Regions from separate parts of the Paenibacillus sp. J22P51 genome, predicted to be linked through region 2. Evidence: riboswitches for the same ligand, from Rfam matches in the RefSeq annotation. Region 2 holds a riboswitch; each other region holds the start of a gene.
What was found. Region 2 has a riboswitch for cyclic di-GMP ahead of AC58QC_RS22655 (IPT/TIG domain-containing protein). Riboswitches for the same ligand answer to the same signal wherever they lie in the genome.

Region 1 (5,369 bases), on a different contig from region 2:
CGGTTTGACGGATGTGACCAAATCAAACATTGAACCGGTCTTTAGAAACTTTGGTGAGAAGCCGGCAAACGGTCCAAATAGCAACGATTTTTTGTTATCGATAAATCTTGTGTCAAGATGCGGAACTGACATTGGTGGAGCTCCAAGCTTAGCTTTACCGTATACTTTAGCATGATGCTGTGCGATAACATCCGGATTTTTACACACCATAAATATTCCGCTTACCGGGAATCCGCCAATATTTCTCCCTTCGGGAATGCCGGATTTTTGCAGTAAATGCAGACTTCCGCCTCCGCCTCCGATAAAGACGAATTTGGCAGTATGACGCTCGACCATACCTCTGTCGTTCCGTACCTTCAATTCCCAAGAGCCGTCGTAAGTACGTTTAATATTATCAACACTATGTCTGTATTTAATATCGACATTTTTACTCTTTAAGTGGTCAAACAAGATGCGCGTTAAAGCACCAAAGTTGACATCCGTGCCTGCGTCGATTTTGGTTGCCGCGATAGGTTCATTCGCTGGTCGGCCTTCTATAATAAGCGGAATCCATTCCATCAATTTGCGAGGGTCATCGGAAAATTCCATCCCTTGAAACAGAGAATTCGTTGACATCGCTTCATAACGTTTCTTTAAAAACGATACATTCTTCTCCCCCTGTACCATACTCATATGAGGCAACGGCATGATAAAGTCCTGTGGATTACGGATTAGCTTGCTGTCTACAAGATAAGACCAAAATTGCATGGAATCCTGGAACTGTTCATTGATTTGAATAGCTTTGCTAATATCTACAGATCCATCTGGTTTTTCGACAGTGTAGTTAAGCTCGCACAGTGCCGCATGTCCTGTTCCTGCATTATTCCACTCGTTAGAGCTTTCCTCTCCTGCAGTTTCGAGCTTCTCAAACACTGTAATTTCCCATTCCGGTACTAATTCTTTCAGAAGTGTCCCTAATGTCGCACTCATGATTCCTGCACCAATTAAGATGACGTCTGTTTTAGTTTCTCTGTTGCTCATTATTACCATCCTTATACCCTAAAATTTGCAGAAAGGATGTAGGCGCCACTCCTTAGGCGCTACAGCAAGCCAGGGCGCGACCTAGTCATACACCTTTCTGGATCCATGATAAAACACTCGATTAAAATATTTATTTACTATTATATGATAGTTATAAGCTATACGACAAGAAGTGCGTAGAAGAAGTCTTACCGGATAGTCCTTATGGCGTGGAAATCACTCGCGGGAATGAGATAATGTCCTTGTCAGAATATGTGGAGACTATTATGGCGAGGAGGACTGGAGACTACATGAGATGGCGGGAATGCACAATAAAGGAAACAAACACCTTACTTATTAGCAATAAAAGTATTCCCAAATTCATTAAAAATAATAGCTAGTTCATTCGCGAATGTGGCTATACTAACAAATGGGTATCCCGACCTATCCATTCACCCACCTATTTGATTACACCTAGAAATTGGAGCTATCTTGATAATGAATTCTAAATTAAAAGTCACCATTTTTCTTATTTTGAGCATACTCACATTAATTAGCTTTAGCGTGGTGGCCTCCATGTTAAAGGGGCAGTGGATCGCAGCTTTTGACAGTGGTATCATCTCATATATTCAAGGGCTGGAAACGCCATGGTTAACTTCCATGATGAGGTTGTTTACATACATTGGTTCGTCGCCAGTTGTCATTGTCATTTTCCTTGGCAGCTTGTTTATTCAAATTAAATTCCTGCATCACCGCAAAGAATTAATTCTGTTTGGAATTCTACTTATCGGCACCGTAGGTTTGAATCAGCTTCTTAAAATCATCTTTCAGAGAGAGCGCCCCTCCCTCCATAGGTTAATTCAAGAGACGGGATACAGCTTTCCAAGTGGTCATTCCATGGCAGCCTTTGCCTTATATGCTTCACTAGCGTTTCTACTTTGGAGACACCTTCCCTCAAAGTTTGGCAGGACCGTGGTCATTTTGAGCAGCATAAGTATGATTCTTCTCATTGGTATTAGCCGGATCTACCTCGGTGTCCATTATCCTAGTGATGTTGTAGGTGCCTATTTGGCAAGTGGATTTTGGTTCACGTTCATCGTTTGGCTATTTCAATGGTATATGGAGTATCGCTATAACAAAAATAAGGCAAGTAGTAGTTAAAATTCTTCACCTCCCCCTTTCTAATACAAGTATTTTATGTCATCATCCAGTAAGCCTCATAAACACGGATTAGTCACTTCTAACGTGACTAATCCGTGTTTTTTACCTATAAAGTAAAAAAATGGTTCGTCTTTACCTTTCTTTATTATATTCGACAAAAGACCGCATTTATCGCTATATACAGGTAATTTTTACCTGCTCTATAATAGTTAAATAGTAGTAGATGGAATGGGTACTGAAGTACAGATAAACATGAAAATCGAAAAGGGCAAATCATCGGAAACGATGAGACGCAAAGCCATGGCCTAACGCATGCCAATTCGGATGCTATGGTTGACAGGTTGCCGAATTTGAAGGGATGATCCTTTATTCGGGATGATCCTTTTTTTTATGCCGGGACAATAGTAGGAGGGATCTCTTATGCATAATTCGCTATCGGAAAGTTATAATTTCGTGCTTGTTCTGCTTTCGTTCGTTATTGCGCTGCTTGCCTCGTTTACGGCTTTGAATCTAGCTCGGAAAGTATCCACTTCGGAAGGATGGCACCAGAAGAGCTGGATTATATGTAGTTCCCTCGTGATGGGTGTAGGCATATGGTCCATGCATTTCATCGGGATGCTAGCTTTTCATTTGCCCAGTGGCGTGACCTATGATATTTCGATTGTCAGTATCTCCATTCTTGTAGCGGTTGGAGGTGCACTGGTCGGACTTGTGGTCGCCTTCCAAGCGAGCTCTATCCGTTCGAGGTTCCTTATTGGCGGTACATTCATGGGGTTAGCAATTAGCGGCATGCATTATATCGGTATGGCCTCGTTACTACAAGTGACTACTCACTATAAGCTCGTACCGTTCACGTTATCGATTGTGATCGCCATACTAGCATCCATCACGGCGCTTTACTTCTTTTTCAAACGGAACCATCACCGACTCTTCATTAGTAGTCTTATTATGGGTATAGCGATTACAGGTATGCACTATATGGGCATGTCATCCGCTGTGATGACGTTTCCTCCGGTAACACTTCCGCATAGTGCCAATGCTGTGAATATGGACTTCATTATCGTGGCTATGTATGTGGCATTTGGAACGCTGCTCATCTTTGCCATCAGTTTTATTAGCTCGCTCTCTGTGGATCGACGATTGGCGGAACAGATTGCGCTTAAAGCTTCTATATTAGAATCAGCCATCGATTGTATCTTCATGTTCAAATCTCAGGGCTGGATCATTGAATTCAATCCTGCAGCAGAAGCCATATTCGGCTACGCGCGCAAAGAAGCGCTGAAACGTACGTTATTCGATCTCCTCTTTCCTTTCGATCAAGACGGACAAGATGCTGCTTTGTTATATCAACTGTTAAGTCAGAAGGCCGATTCCGTCATTGGCAGACGCTTTGAAATTATCGCGTACCGATCAGACCGCAGCAAGTTTCCGGCCGAAATTATCATTACGGATATCATTTATGGGGGGAAAACGATTTATACGGCCTACCTCAGGGACTTAACGGAAAAAAGGAAATCAGAAGAACTCATTCATCAGTTAGCGTACTTCGATCATTTAACTGGATTGCCTAATCGCAATCAATTCAATGAGCTGTTCCAGCATACTTTAGCTCACGCCCAACAGCACCATGAGACCTTAGGCGTTATGTTTCTGGATATTTATCGGTTCAAATGGATTAATGATTCCTTCGGTCATCTGGTTGGGGATCACACCTTGCATAAATTTGCTGATTTACTCTCTAGTTGCTTACCCGAGAATGGGACCGTCTCTAGATTAAGCGGCGATGAATTTATCATCTTGCTTCCCCAAGGGAATCAACAAACGATTAGAGAGCAAGCCCAGAACATCATCGCTTTGTTGGAGATTCCTTTTAACATGGATATTGGGGATATTTATGTCTCTACGAATATTGGTATTTCGATGTATCCCTACGATGGCGATACACAAGAGCTTTTGCTCAAGCATGCAGACCAAGCCATGTATGCCGCCAAGGATCTGGGGCGAAACAATTACCAATTCTTTCAACAAGGTATGCACATGAAATTCCCCCAGAAAATTGTCTTGGAACAATATTTGCAAGGTTAACCTCCTCCGCTGATTATTCTCCCCCCTTTCAGGGCACGCTAAGCCGCATGGTAATGTAAGGGAATTGGGGGAATTCGCATGATCGAACAAATCCGTGCTGAGTTGAACAATCCAGCTGACCTATTCTATGACACCCTCGACAATGGCTATATGCAAATGGAAGTGAGCTACTTCCCTTCTCTCTGCGATCAGGCTTTAATTAAGAATGGATTGACCATTCCTTACTCTTATTGCTTTAACCCCGAAGAATTCGAACGTAATCTTCACGCGAATCCTGCCTTCGGTAAAGTGGATCAATCCGAGCATTGGACACCCTTGTTACTCAAAGGTACTGTTCTCTTTCAAATTGAAGATCAGGTCTACCGCTTCGACGTGCAGCGAAAGTTTCAGGACAAGCCCGACACCGTTCAGGTAGAAGTTGCGATTCAAGGGCCTCAAAGCGCCCTTACCGAAGATTTGGATTTAAACATAAGCCTCGTTCGTATGCGCTATAATGCGCCCTCCCTTTGCGTAGAAAAGCACATGATTGGACAAATTTCGAAAACGCGTATTACCGTTCTTTATGATAAGAATCTTGTCAATGAAGATGTACTTGGACTATTAAATGAGCGAATTTCCAACATACAAATCAAAATTCTCCAAGCCGCCGGCCAGCTCATGCAGGCGCTTTCGGGACGGAGGCATCGTTTCTTCCCTATCATCCTCCAAACAGAGCGGCCGGATCGTATCGCAGCTAATCTTGAACGAGGAAAAATCGCCCTGCTTCAAGATGGAAGCCGCTTCGGACTCGTGCTTCCTGTTCGGCTCTTCGATTTCCTGCATGCCATGGATGATGATTATGAATCGTATTGGATGAGCAAGTGCCTAGTCCTGCTCCGCTACATCGCCATGGTTTTAACGATTACGCTGCCTGCTCTTTATATTGCGATTATCTCCTATAATCCTGAAGTGCTGCGTGTCCAATTGACACTTTCGATCGCAGGAAGCCGTGTCGTCGTCCCCTATCCGTCGTTCATCGAAGTCTTCATCATGCTATTTATGATAGAAGCCTTGAACGAGGCTAGTCTCAGGCTGCCGCGATATGTTGGCTCCACCGCAACAACGGTTGGGGGCCTCATTCTGGG
Region 2 (5,369 bases):
TGATATGATTGGTTTCATTAATCAAAGATTAAGCGATACAAAAGTAAAAGGTTATGATCCATTAACTGATGAGCAAAAGAGTAGTATGAAGGATACTGATATTACTTTATGGGAAAATAAGGCGAAGGCAGGTCTTTTGCATAATGATACGATATTATCAAAAACCGCGAGTAATTTCCGCTCATTATTAACCGAAACGGTACAAAATATTCCTACAGCATATAATGCACTATATAAAGTTGGTATAACTACGGTTTCTCCTGCAGCAGCTTATAATCCTATTGATGCAGGTAAAATAAAACTCGATGAAACCAAATTAAAACAAGCATTATCACAAGATCCAACTAGTGTAATTAACCTTTTTACTAACCAATCATCGAACGATGTTTTGGATGAAAAAGGAATTGCACAAGCATTATATGAACAAGTAAACAACAGTCTGAGCGACCTAGTCAAGAAAGCTGGACGCGTCGGTGGAATTTCAACAGACATAAGTACCGATTTAGGGAAAAGGCTTTATGACATGCAGAATAGTATTAGTACTTTTGATCGTAAATTAAGCAGTAAAGAAGATTACTACTATAAAAGATTTACCGCTATGGATCAGGCTGTTGCTAATGGAAACAGTCAAATGTCATGGTTGTCTCAGCAATTCAAATAATATAGGGGGTATTACAGATGAACATAAATTCTATCTCAGCTAAAGGAAGTGTTACTCAAACAATAACTGATGTGGTTACAAAGGCATATAAGAGTGATACTATCCAAGAAGGTAATCATTCAAGTTCAGTTGATTCTTCCTCCTATGTTGAGTTAAGGCATAAAAAAAGTTATGAGTTGTCCATTGCTGATGAGGCAGTTATCAAAGCGATTAATAAAGCCAATCAATCAATTATGGGTGTAGAAAAGAAATTTCAGTACAGTATTCATAAGCAAACTGGGGATATAGTGGTAAAAGTTCTCAATGCGGAGACTAATGAGGTAATTAGAGAGGTGCCACCAGAGAAATTCCTGGATTTAATGGACAAGTTACAGGAGATTAGTGGCGCTATTTTTGATGAGAGGGGATAACAACAATGAATAAAGCACAGAATCTTTACATTAATACTCAGGTTAATACTGCCCAACCAGGAGAACTTACTTTGATGCTCTATAATGGTTGCTTAAAATTTATGAAGCAGGCTCTTGATGGGATGAATAAAAAGGATTATGAGCTAAAAAATAGTAATCTCACTCGAGCTCAAGATATTATTAATGAACTCTTAATTACACTAAACATGAATTATGAGATTTCGAAGCAATTATCAGCGTTATACAACTATATTAAAGAAAAATTAATCTATGCAAATGTTCAATTGGATGTTGAAAGTCTTCAAATATGTATAGATTTTATTCAAGAACTAAGGGATACATGGTCTGAAGCTCTGAAGGTTATTAAGTCGAATAACAAGGTAACCGTATGATCCAGATTCAAAGCGCACCTGATTCCTTGTTCGTTACATTGAAGCACTCTATAGAAAAAGTTTTGGAGCTAGATTTAGGAATGGATGATTCAATAGAACAGCTAAATAATTTGCAAATAGAGCAAAATGAGCTTCGAGAGAAAATAGACAAACTTAACTTTCATTATAGTAAGTCAAATTCTTCGCAAGAATTAATAGCAGTAGTTAAAGAATGCATTGATCTGCAAGCCCGATTAAATGAGAAGATGAATAGCTACAAATTGGAGTTGGCCCGCAACATTAAACATATTGAAAATGGTCATAAGGCACGGAATGGCTATCGATTATTACCTACACAGATAGATGGTTATTTTATAGATAAACATAATTAACAAATGAGAAAACCGGTAGGTATTCCCATCTTTTTTAAAGGATTGGAAAGGCTTTCTGGAATAAATATTAGGGAATGCGACCCAAACTTTTGTCATAACTTAATAAAATAACTGTTCTACCGGTGTGTTATTTATGGTAATATTTACTTATGTAATCGCTTGATTTCTACAAAATAACAGCATATTTGGCAAACCTATAGAGATATAGGGACGCAAAGCCATGGGTCTTGAATAGTCAGAATAGACTACTCATGATCGCCAGGTTGCAAACTGTTTGAATGTTTCTTCAAGCAATAGCAATCTGCTATTGTTTTTTTTATTTCTAGTATAAAAGGGGAGGAAGAACAATGAAAAGAATTCACAAGAATTTTTTGCTTACAATGGTCTTAATTTTAGCTTTTAGCGGATTTTCTGTTCCGCTCACATCAAAAGCCAATGCTGCAGTGAATGATTATGTAACGGTTTCAAAAAGTGTTAACCCGACTACCATTACTACCGAGCAAGAAGCCGAAGTTACATTAAATATTAAGGGGACACCGCCAGCTAACATAATTATGCCCAATGATGTCATTCTGATTATTGATAAATCTGGTAGTATGGGTACTAGTTATGGTAACGGTGTTACCAAGATGAGCGCCGCTAAAGATGCAGCAAAAGGCTTTATTGATCTTATGGATCTAACAAAGCATGAGGTTGGCATAGTGGATTTTAGTTCAGAAGGTGTAACAGGCACGTTTCCACTAACAACTGATGCAGCTGCTGCAAAAAGCTACATTAACACCTTATCTGCTAATGGAGCTACAGCAACTGGTTATTCAATTGATCAAGCCATAGCGTTGCTTTCCAACCATCGTCCTGATGCGCAGCCAGTCATTGTTATCATGACTGATGGCGAAGCTACTCTGCCTAGTCAAAATCCATATGAGTATGCATTACAGAATGCGCAGCTTGCAAAAGACGCAGGTATTGTATTTTACACAATTGCTTTGCTATCGCCTACTGATAATCCAGATACCAGTGGTCCTAATATTTTATTAAAACAAATGTCTACAACAGAACAGCATCATCACTTTGTTCTTGGTACAACAGGATTATCGGAGATTTACACCAATATCGTAAAAGAGATTGGTGTAGCAAGTGCATATAATGTTGTTGTTACCGATACTGTTTCTTCTGATTTTGATATTGTACCGGGTTCCTACGATAACAATATCCCAAAACCAACAGTATCAGGAAATACATTAACTTGGAATTTTCAAGAGTTAAAAAATAATGATCTTGTTTTTAAATATAAGATCAAACCTAAGGATCCTAATAAAGCAGGAACACTTTCAGTATCCACTTCCACATCGAACATTACTTACAACGACTACGCCGGTGCAAATCGTTCTAAGTTAATACCTAATACTTACATAAATGTAACTTTTCCAGCTCCAACAATTACATCAATAGTAAATGATAATGGAAGTCCTGTAGGAGGAGAAACAGTCACAATAAACGGTTCTAAGTTTAGACCAGGTGCTACTGTTACTTTTGGTTATACTGATGCATTAAATGTTAATGTTGTGAGTAGCGATCAGATTACTGTAACTGTTCCAGGAGGAGCTCAAGGAACAGTTACAGTAACAGTTACCAATCCAGACAGCCAAAAAACAACTACAAATTATCAATATAAAGCGGATCCTGTTGTTACATTAATACAGCCCAATAATGGGCCTTTAGATGGTGGAAATCTTGTAGCGTTCACTGGGAAATACTTCATGAGTGGCATAACCGTAAAATTCGGTGGCGTTGCCGCTCAGACTTTCTTGAATGCTAGCTCAACTTATCTGAAAGTGTATGCCCCTGCTTCTACTACGGAAGGTCCAGTTGATATTTCCCTTGAAAACCCAGATGGAACAAATTTAACGATATCAGGCGGTTATACCTATAACGCACCTCCGATAGTTAAGTTAGAAATCAATTCGGTTAGCCCGAATACAGGTCTAGTTTCTGGTGGAGACGGTGTTAATATTATAGGGACGAAAATCGAAAATGGTGCGAAAGTTTATTTTGGCAATGACGAAGCGCCCATCGCTACTTATTACTCAAGTGAAAAAATCAAAGTAACTTCACCTCAGGTTGCAAATGCAGGAGCTGTAGATGTAAAAATTGTAAATCCAGATAATACAACTGCGACATTGGCTAATGGATTTACATATAATGCTTTGCCCGTAGTACCTGCTCCGAGTATTTCAAATATCTCACCTAACTCTGGGCCTACGATTGGTGGCACAGTAGTTACTATTACTGGAACAAATTTTGTTAATGGAATGAATGTATTTTTTGGATCGATACAGGTACCTATATCAACTTTTACTTCTACTTCAAAAGTTAAAGTTCTATCTCCTGTATCAAGTGTCGAAGAAACTGTAGATGTAAAAGTGGTAAATCCGGATGGACAAGAATATACATTGGTTTCAGGATTTACATTTATTGCACCACCACCACCGCCATCACCGGTTATTACAAATTTAACTCCGAATAGTGGTATAACGACCGGAGGAGAATTTATATCTATTGACGGGCAGAATTTTATAAATGGAGCAAAAGTTTATTTTGGAAATAATGAAGCAATAGTAGCTAGATTTACTTCGAGTTCGAACTTAACAGCCACTGCTCCGGCTGCCGTAGCTGAAGGACTCGTAGATGTAAGAATTGTGAATCCGGATGGGCAAGGGGGTACTTTAAAAGGAGGTTATACTTATCTTGCACCACCACCTGTGCCGGCCCCGCAAATTACTTCTATAACCCCTAACAAAGGATTTGTACAGGGTGGAGAGGGAATAACTATTATTGGGGCTAATTTTCAACAAGGTGCTTCAGTAACATTTGGGTCAACAACTGTAAATGCAGTCTTTAAAAGTACAATAAAAGTTGTGGTAATTGCTCCTTCATCTACTAGCACCGGGGCGGTAGATGTGACCGTTACCAACCCTGACGGACAAAGCTTCACTCTAACACAAGGGTATACCTATGAACAACTAGTTCCAACTGTGACTAGCTTGACCCCAAGTAACGGTCCTTTAGCGGGAGGTACTGTAGTCACTATTGACGGAACAAACTTTGATCCTAGTATGACAATCAGCTTAAATGGCAAACCAGTTCCTATTAGTACCTATTATGGAAGCACTAAAGTAAAGATCATTACTCCAAGCAGCACTACTTCCGGATCAGTTCCACTAGTAATTAAATCACCATCAGGGGGAACGGCGGCGAGTACATTTACGTATGATGCTCCACCTGCAGCCCCTGCACCAGTAATTACTAGTCTGAGTGTAACAAACGGATCTGTTGCTGGCGGAACTGTTGTTAGCCTAACTGGTTCAGGGTACGTATCAGGGCTTAAAGTTTACTTTGGGTCTGCATTAGCCCAAGTAGCAACTTATTACGCAGGAGGACTCAAAGTCAAAGTAATTGCACCTGCAGGAAGCCTTGGTTTCACGGGAGTTAAGGTAGTGAATCCTGACGGTCAAGAAAGCAATATTGTTCAATA
Region 3 (5,369 bases), on a different contig from region 2:
TAATGCCTATACTAACCAAAACCAGAATGAGTCGTTTTCGTTTTCTCACAAAATCCCCTCTACCTATTTGTAATCTGAGATTATTTCTGCGTGTCTTTATAATTCTTTCCCTGGCTCAATCCATATTTCGCAGCAATCCCAATCAGCTGGTTATACTCGTCTTCCGTTAGCTTTTGCAATATGATTTCCTTCGCATTCTTCTTCTCATCCACAGATAAGCCATTCCCAGCCATACTTGCAAAAAGTTGAAGATCGGAAGTACTCAATTTCTTCAGCAGCACGGAAGTAACCGATGCCTTCTCTTTTAGCGTAATCGAGTCTTGAACCGCTTTCGTTTTCTCCGATGAAACCTGTGCCTGGTAACCGAATTTATCCTTTGTCACTGGTTGTGTTGGAGTAGCAGTCTGGCCATCTTGTATAGCTACACTAGGTACACTGACGGTACTAGAGGGGGAAACTACGGCTTCGCTACTCGTAGATGTTCCTATAGGCACAGTGGTAGATTGAGTCTGACTACCTTGGGTATTAGTTTCTCCCTGCTTAGAAATAGGAACCAAAGACCCTGCCGCTTTATCAGTTGCCACTACACCACTTTCAGCTTCCTTACTGATGCCAATCGAACCTGTCAAACTAGCACTCTCTAAAGCTTGTCCACTAATTTCAATAGGGATCTGCGGAATCATCGATTGTAGGACATACGACATAGCTATATTCATGCCATAATACCCAATAGCAAGTAGAACAACCAGACTACTTCCTACCCATAGTATTCGATTCTTCCACTTCTTCTTTAACATATCTTCACCTACCAAGTCTCATACTGGATAATTCCTATTATAAGCTTTTTGAGCCATGAAGTCACATCTTGTCGATCGAAAAAGCATAAAAAAAGCACCCTGAGGGTGCTTTAACGCAAAAAAAAAAGAAATCGTTCACAATTCTCAACGACAAATTTCGACAGCCTTTTTATAGGTCTAAGGTTATATTGAAGTAAGTTACATCATACGGGAGGCTGTGCGATGCCAAATTACTATTTTACAGAAGTTTGGACGCCATTGAAATTGGCTGGTATTAAGCTTTTCAAAGACGATGAAGGCGCTATTTGGATCAAATACTGGGCTTTTAAACGCAGACGACTATCGAGCAAGTAAATTTAGGCATAGCTGGCGTCTCTGATCAGGCGTCGGCTATCGACTCGATTTGCGAATATTTTACAAGTATAAGCTAAAATGCACCAAATGAAGAGGGACCAAAGACAGGGTCATTAGTCCTATTTTGTAGTCCAGGCGACTTAAGCTCTCTCACAATAGGCCAAACACGCCACAAGTGAATGCATCGTTTCTTGCTGGGCACGAAGCAATTTGGATGTATCCCACTGTCCTTTCTGTAAATCTTTCTCAATTAGTCCAAGCATCCAGACTGAATGAACAATCGCATATCGATGATAATCAGCAATAAAGTTTCCAGAATCGGCTTCCCATCCCAAGGAAACTCTCTGATTCAAATACGCATGTAACGCGTCTAGACGTGTAGAGGAACTGATCATTTTCGGAAAGTCGGGATGACTCATATCTAACAAACCATATAAATCCCAGAACACCGAATTATGATGCATGAATTCCCAATCTAGAATAATAAACTCATCGCCACGCCGGCATACATTCCCTTGATGATAATCACCATGCGAAATAACAATCTCTGTTTCAAAAGTTCCGTTCCATTGCATAATGAGTTGCTCGATAGCTGCAACTTTTTCTTTGTCAAAACCTAGTCGAAGCAAACGCTTCCCCATATCGTGAAACCCATTCAAATCATCTTGTTTCAAGTCGGTTAGATCTGTCTTATCCCCTTTGAAACGCGACGGCACCCTATCATGTGGCAGCATATGCCATAAGGGAATACACGCGGTGGCAACGGCATACTCGTTATCCTCCAACTGGTGCGACATCTTGCCCATATCCTCATAAATAGCCCAATAGCTCTCGGGATCCTCGTGTTCGGCAGATGCATACAGCGCAGGAACGCGAACTGGTATTGATCCTAGTAGGTGTTCGTATATCCATTTCTCGCGACCGCATGTCGTTCCATTCGTTAATGGTTTGAAAATATACGACTCACGCTGTCCATCCATATCTATCCAGAAGCGCTCAATCACTTTGCCATTCCGTCCTGTATACAGGGACTGCCTACCTATTATCCTAGCGGCATCCAACTCGCCACTGGGCTTCACCATACTTGAGAGCACCTGTTCAAGCTGTTTGTTCACCGCAATTCACCTCCATCATCCTACCTTCTCTCTTATAGTTATTCACTAATGGCTATACATTCCCTCTTCCTGCAAAAGAAAAAAAGCACCTGCTCTAGGTGCCTTCGCTTATGTATGCAATTTCGTTCGGTGATAATTAATTTTATTAAAAATCTTCGCTCTCTCGATGTCACAGATGCAGCTATCCAGGATAACCTCATTAAATCTTAAACAAAAAGAATGCCAAAACTTATCCATTCTAATTCCTCCTTGATTTCACATAAATCCACTGCGGAGGCACGATGATTCGGAAGCTGGCTGACATACTGGATTGACCCACCTTAGTCCCTGTAGCTTTGCGTCACTGATTTTCACCAGTTTTGCCATTATCGTCCAATTTATGTGAATGACTTATATACCTATTGTAGCAAATGTATAATTTGCGGCAATGGGCTTTTCGTCGTGTATCTCTTGGAGGGTAGAGATGTCTAAAGTACTAGACTTTGGAATAAAAAAATAAACTAATAAATCAGGGTTAATGATTAGTAACTTTCTCGTTCTCAGTAACTGAAATCAAGTATTTGAGAAACTCATTACGAAGATCTTTATTTCTCAATGCGTAATCCACTGTTGCTTGTAAGAAACCCAGTTTATCACCTACGTCGTACCTTCTACCCATAAAGTTGTATGCATACATTATTTCTTTTTGTGCTAGTACTTTAAGTGCATCGGTTAATTGGATTTCTCCACCTTTACCAGGTTCGGTATTTACCAAGATTTCAAAGATTGCGGGGGTAATAATATACCTTCCAAGTATAGCTATTCTAGATGGAGTATCTTCAACATTTGGTTTTTCAATTAACCCATTTACTTTATAAACTTTAGTCGCAATCTGTTTTCCTTCAACAATCCCATATTTATTAACCTCTGCGAGCGGAACTTCTTGTACTCCAAGAATTGTTGTCCTATACTCTTCATACGATTCAATCATTTGCTTTAAACACGGCTTATCTCCATAGACAATATCGTCACCAAGTAATACAGCAAATGGTTCATTTCCAATAAAGCTTTTCGCGCAAAGAATCGCATGACCAAGCCCTTTAGGCTCTTTTTGGCGGATATAATGAATATTAACCATTTCGGAGATTTTACGAACTTCTTCTAAAAGTGCGTATTTCCCTTTCGCTTCCAATTCAACCTCTAGTTCAACTGATTTATCAAAATGATCCTCTATCGACTTTTTATTTCTTCCAGTAATGATTAGTATTTCTTCTATCCCAGATTCAACCGCTTCTTCTATAATATATTGTAATGTAGGCTTATCTACAATTGGTAACATCTCTTTTGGTTGCGCTTTAGTTGCTGGCAAGAAACGCGTTCCTAAGCCCGCTGCAGGTATAATCGCTTTACGTACTTTCATTTCTGTTTTCCTCCACAAAAAGTATAAAAATAGGGATAAAGGTAAGGGTGAGAGTAAGGGTAGTGGGTTGAATTTACCAATACTGTTAGCTATTTTAAACTGCTTTTCAATCCTTTTCTTAATTGTGATTCCAATATTCAAACTTCTTCTAACCTCATAATTGAAATAAATGAAAAATGAAACCTGGAGAACTAATCACCCTCTCATCCTTCGCTATCATTAGCTTCGAAGAGTAACTAAGTAAAAAGCGTATTCCAAACGGAGAAAGCTCTCTTGAAGATACTCTACTTGACCATAATAGACCTCACTCGAAATTAAATAAGCCCTATCCAAATCAGGGGCAAATGCTACTCAAGCTGTTTTCTTCTATTCAACTCGCATTTGCCAACATCTGAACAAACATTTTCTTCCCTCGGTAGAAGGTCTTTTAAATGCGTTTACACAAAAGATTTGACAGACCAGTTTTTAACATCAATTCTCTATTAATATCCCTTCTAATATATTTAGGTAATTTACTAAAAAATTACTAGCTCTAAAATTTAAATCGAATATGTTGTAGTTTTTCTTTTCTAACTCTATTCTTTGAGACTGGGGCATTTTTATAACTTCATTTATTTTAAAAAGTGCTGTTTCTAAAGAGTCAAAATAGATTATTCCTTCACTATTAAACTGTTTAAAATATTTATTCCCCCCTGTGTTAGTTGCTAGAACCATTTTACCCAGGGATAGAACCTCTAACATAACCAAATCAAAATATGTCTCTTTGTTTGGTAGTACAAACAAATCTGATGCGGAAATAAGAGAATGTGGATCATTTGTCCAACCTACTTCGATCCATCTATCTTCATCTATTCCTCTTAAAGGTTCCTCAACTCCAGCTATCAAGAAGTATATATTTTTATTGGTTTTTAATAAGTCCGATCCAATTTTTTTAAGCAAATCATAGCCTTTGGTTTCATTATGCCTTCCAGCATAGCAAATTATAAAACTCCCTTCAGGAATGTTATATTTTTTTAGAATTTCTTCTTTATTTATTTTGGGTGAGCATCCGATTATTCCGGAGGGAATGTATTTGTAGCTAGTGTTCTTAGCATGTTTTATCATTTTATATTCATTCCAATTATTATCATAGGGTTCTTCCGCTTCTTTACACGGAAACAATATGTAATCTGCTCTATTAAATGAATATCTATCGAAATTTTCAAGATTCCTCAGCTTCACCCCAAAATATTTCTTTTCAAATTTAGAAAGCTCATCTAATAATTCTTGGTGGTGTGGTTTGGGAGTATGTGAGGTTAAAAGAACTTTGCCACTATAATTTTCTAGATTTTTTCTATTCAAAAATAAAGCTATAGTTGAATGAAAATGCACAATATCATATTCCGAAAAATTTTGGTTAGGTGCCACTTTCTCATTAATTATGGAACTAACCAACAAATGATTCCCCAAATATTTTTTTAATCTTTTAGGTATTCTCTTCTTAAGTTTTTCCTTCCAATGCCCAACATTCCCTTGAATAAATGATATATTATTAATTTCTTTTTGATCTAATTCTTTTTTTAAATTGTATAAATACCCAGAAGGACCTCCCACAGGCATTAAATTACTCTCATTCATATACATAAGTATCTTTTTTTTATTCAACATCCGCCTTAAACTCCTTCTCTACTATGTTTAATGCATGTTGAATTACATGATGCATAT

Region 1: another riboswitch for cyclic di-GMP. It lies ahead of AC58QC_RS11245 (diguanylate cyclase domain-containing protein); the one in region 2 lies ahead of AC58QC_RS22655 (IPT/TIG domain-containing protein).
Region 3: another riboswitch for cyclic di-GMP. It lies ahead of AC58QC_RS04610 (phosphotransferase); the one in region 2 lies ahead of AC58QC_RS22655 (IPT/TIG domain-containing protein).

What each region holds. Positions count from the first base shown of each region.
Region 1 is NZ_JCAUAZ010000004.1:68,393-73,761, reverse strand. Features, by position in the region: gene AC58QC_RS11255 (malate:quinone oxidoreductase) at 1-1,020, opposite strand, end outside; gene AC58QC_RS11250 (phosphatase PAP2 family protein) at 1,498-2,160, shown strand; cyclic di-GMP riboswitch class I at 2,418-2,509, shown strand; gene AC58QC_RS11245 (diguanylate cyclase domain-containing protein) at 2,581-4,245, shown strand; gene AC58QC_RS11240 (spore germination protein) at 4,324-5,369, shown strand, end outside.
Region 2 is NZ_JCAUAZ010000012.1:103,587-108,955, forward strand. Features, by position in the region: gene fliD (flagellar filament capping protein FliD) at 1-661, shown strand, start outside; gene AC58QC_RS22640 (flagellar protein FlaG) at 679-1,071, shown strand; gene fliS (flagellar export chaperone FliS) at 1,077-1,463, shown strand; gene AC58QC_RS22650 (hypothetical protein) at 1,460-1,834, shown strand; cyclic di-GMP riboswitch class I at 2,012-2,105, shown strand; gene AC58QC_RS22655 (IPT/TIG domain-containing protein) at 2,182-5,369, shown strand, end outside.
Region 3 is NZ_JCAUAZ010000001.1:1,156,023-1,161,391, forward strand. Features, by position in the region: gene AC58QC_RS04595 (hypothetical protein) at 1-49, opposite strand, end outside; gene AC58QC_RS04600 (hypothetical protein) at 81-797, opposite strand; gene AC58QC_RS04605 (hypothetical protein) at 1,020-1,151, shown strand; gene AC58QC_RS04610 (phosphotransferase) at 1,292-2,266, opposite strand; cyclic di-GMP riboswitch class I at 2,552-2,640, opposite strand; gene galU (UTP--glucose-1-phosphate uridylyltransferase GalU) at 2,781-3,665, opposite strand; gene AC58QC_RS04620 (glycosyltransferase family 4 protein) at 4,137-5,312, opposite strand; gene glf (UDP-galactopyranose mutase) at 5,302-5,369, opposite strand, start outside.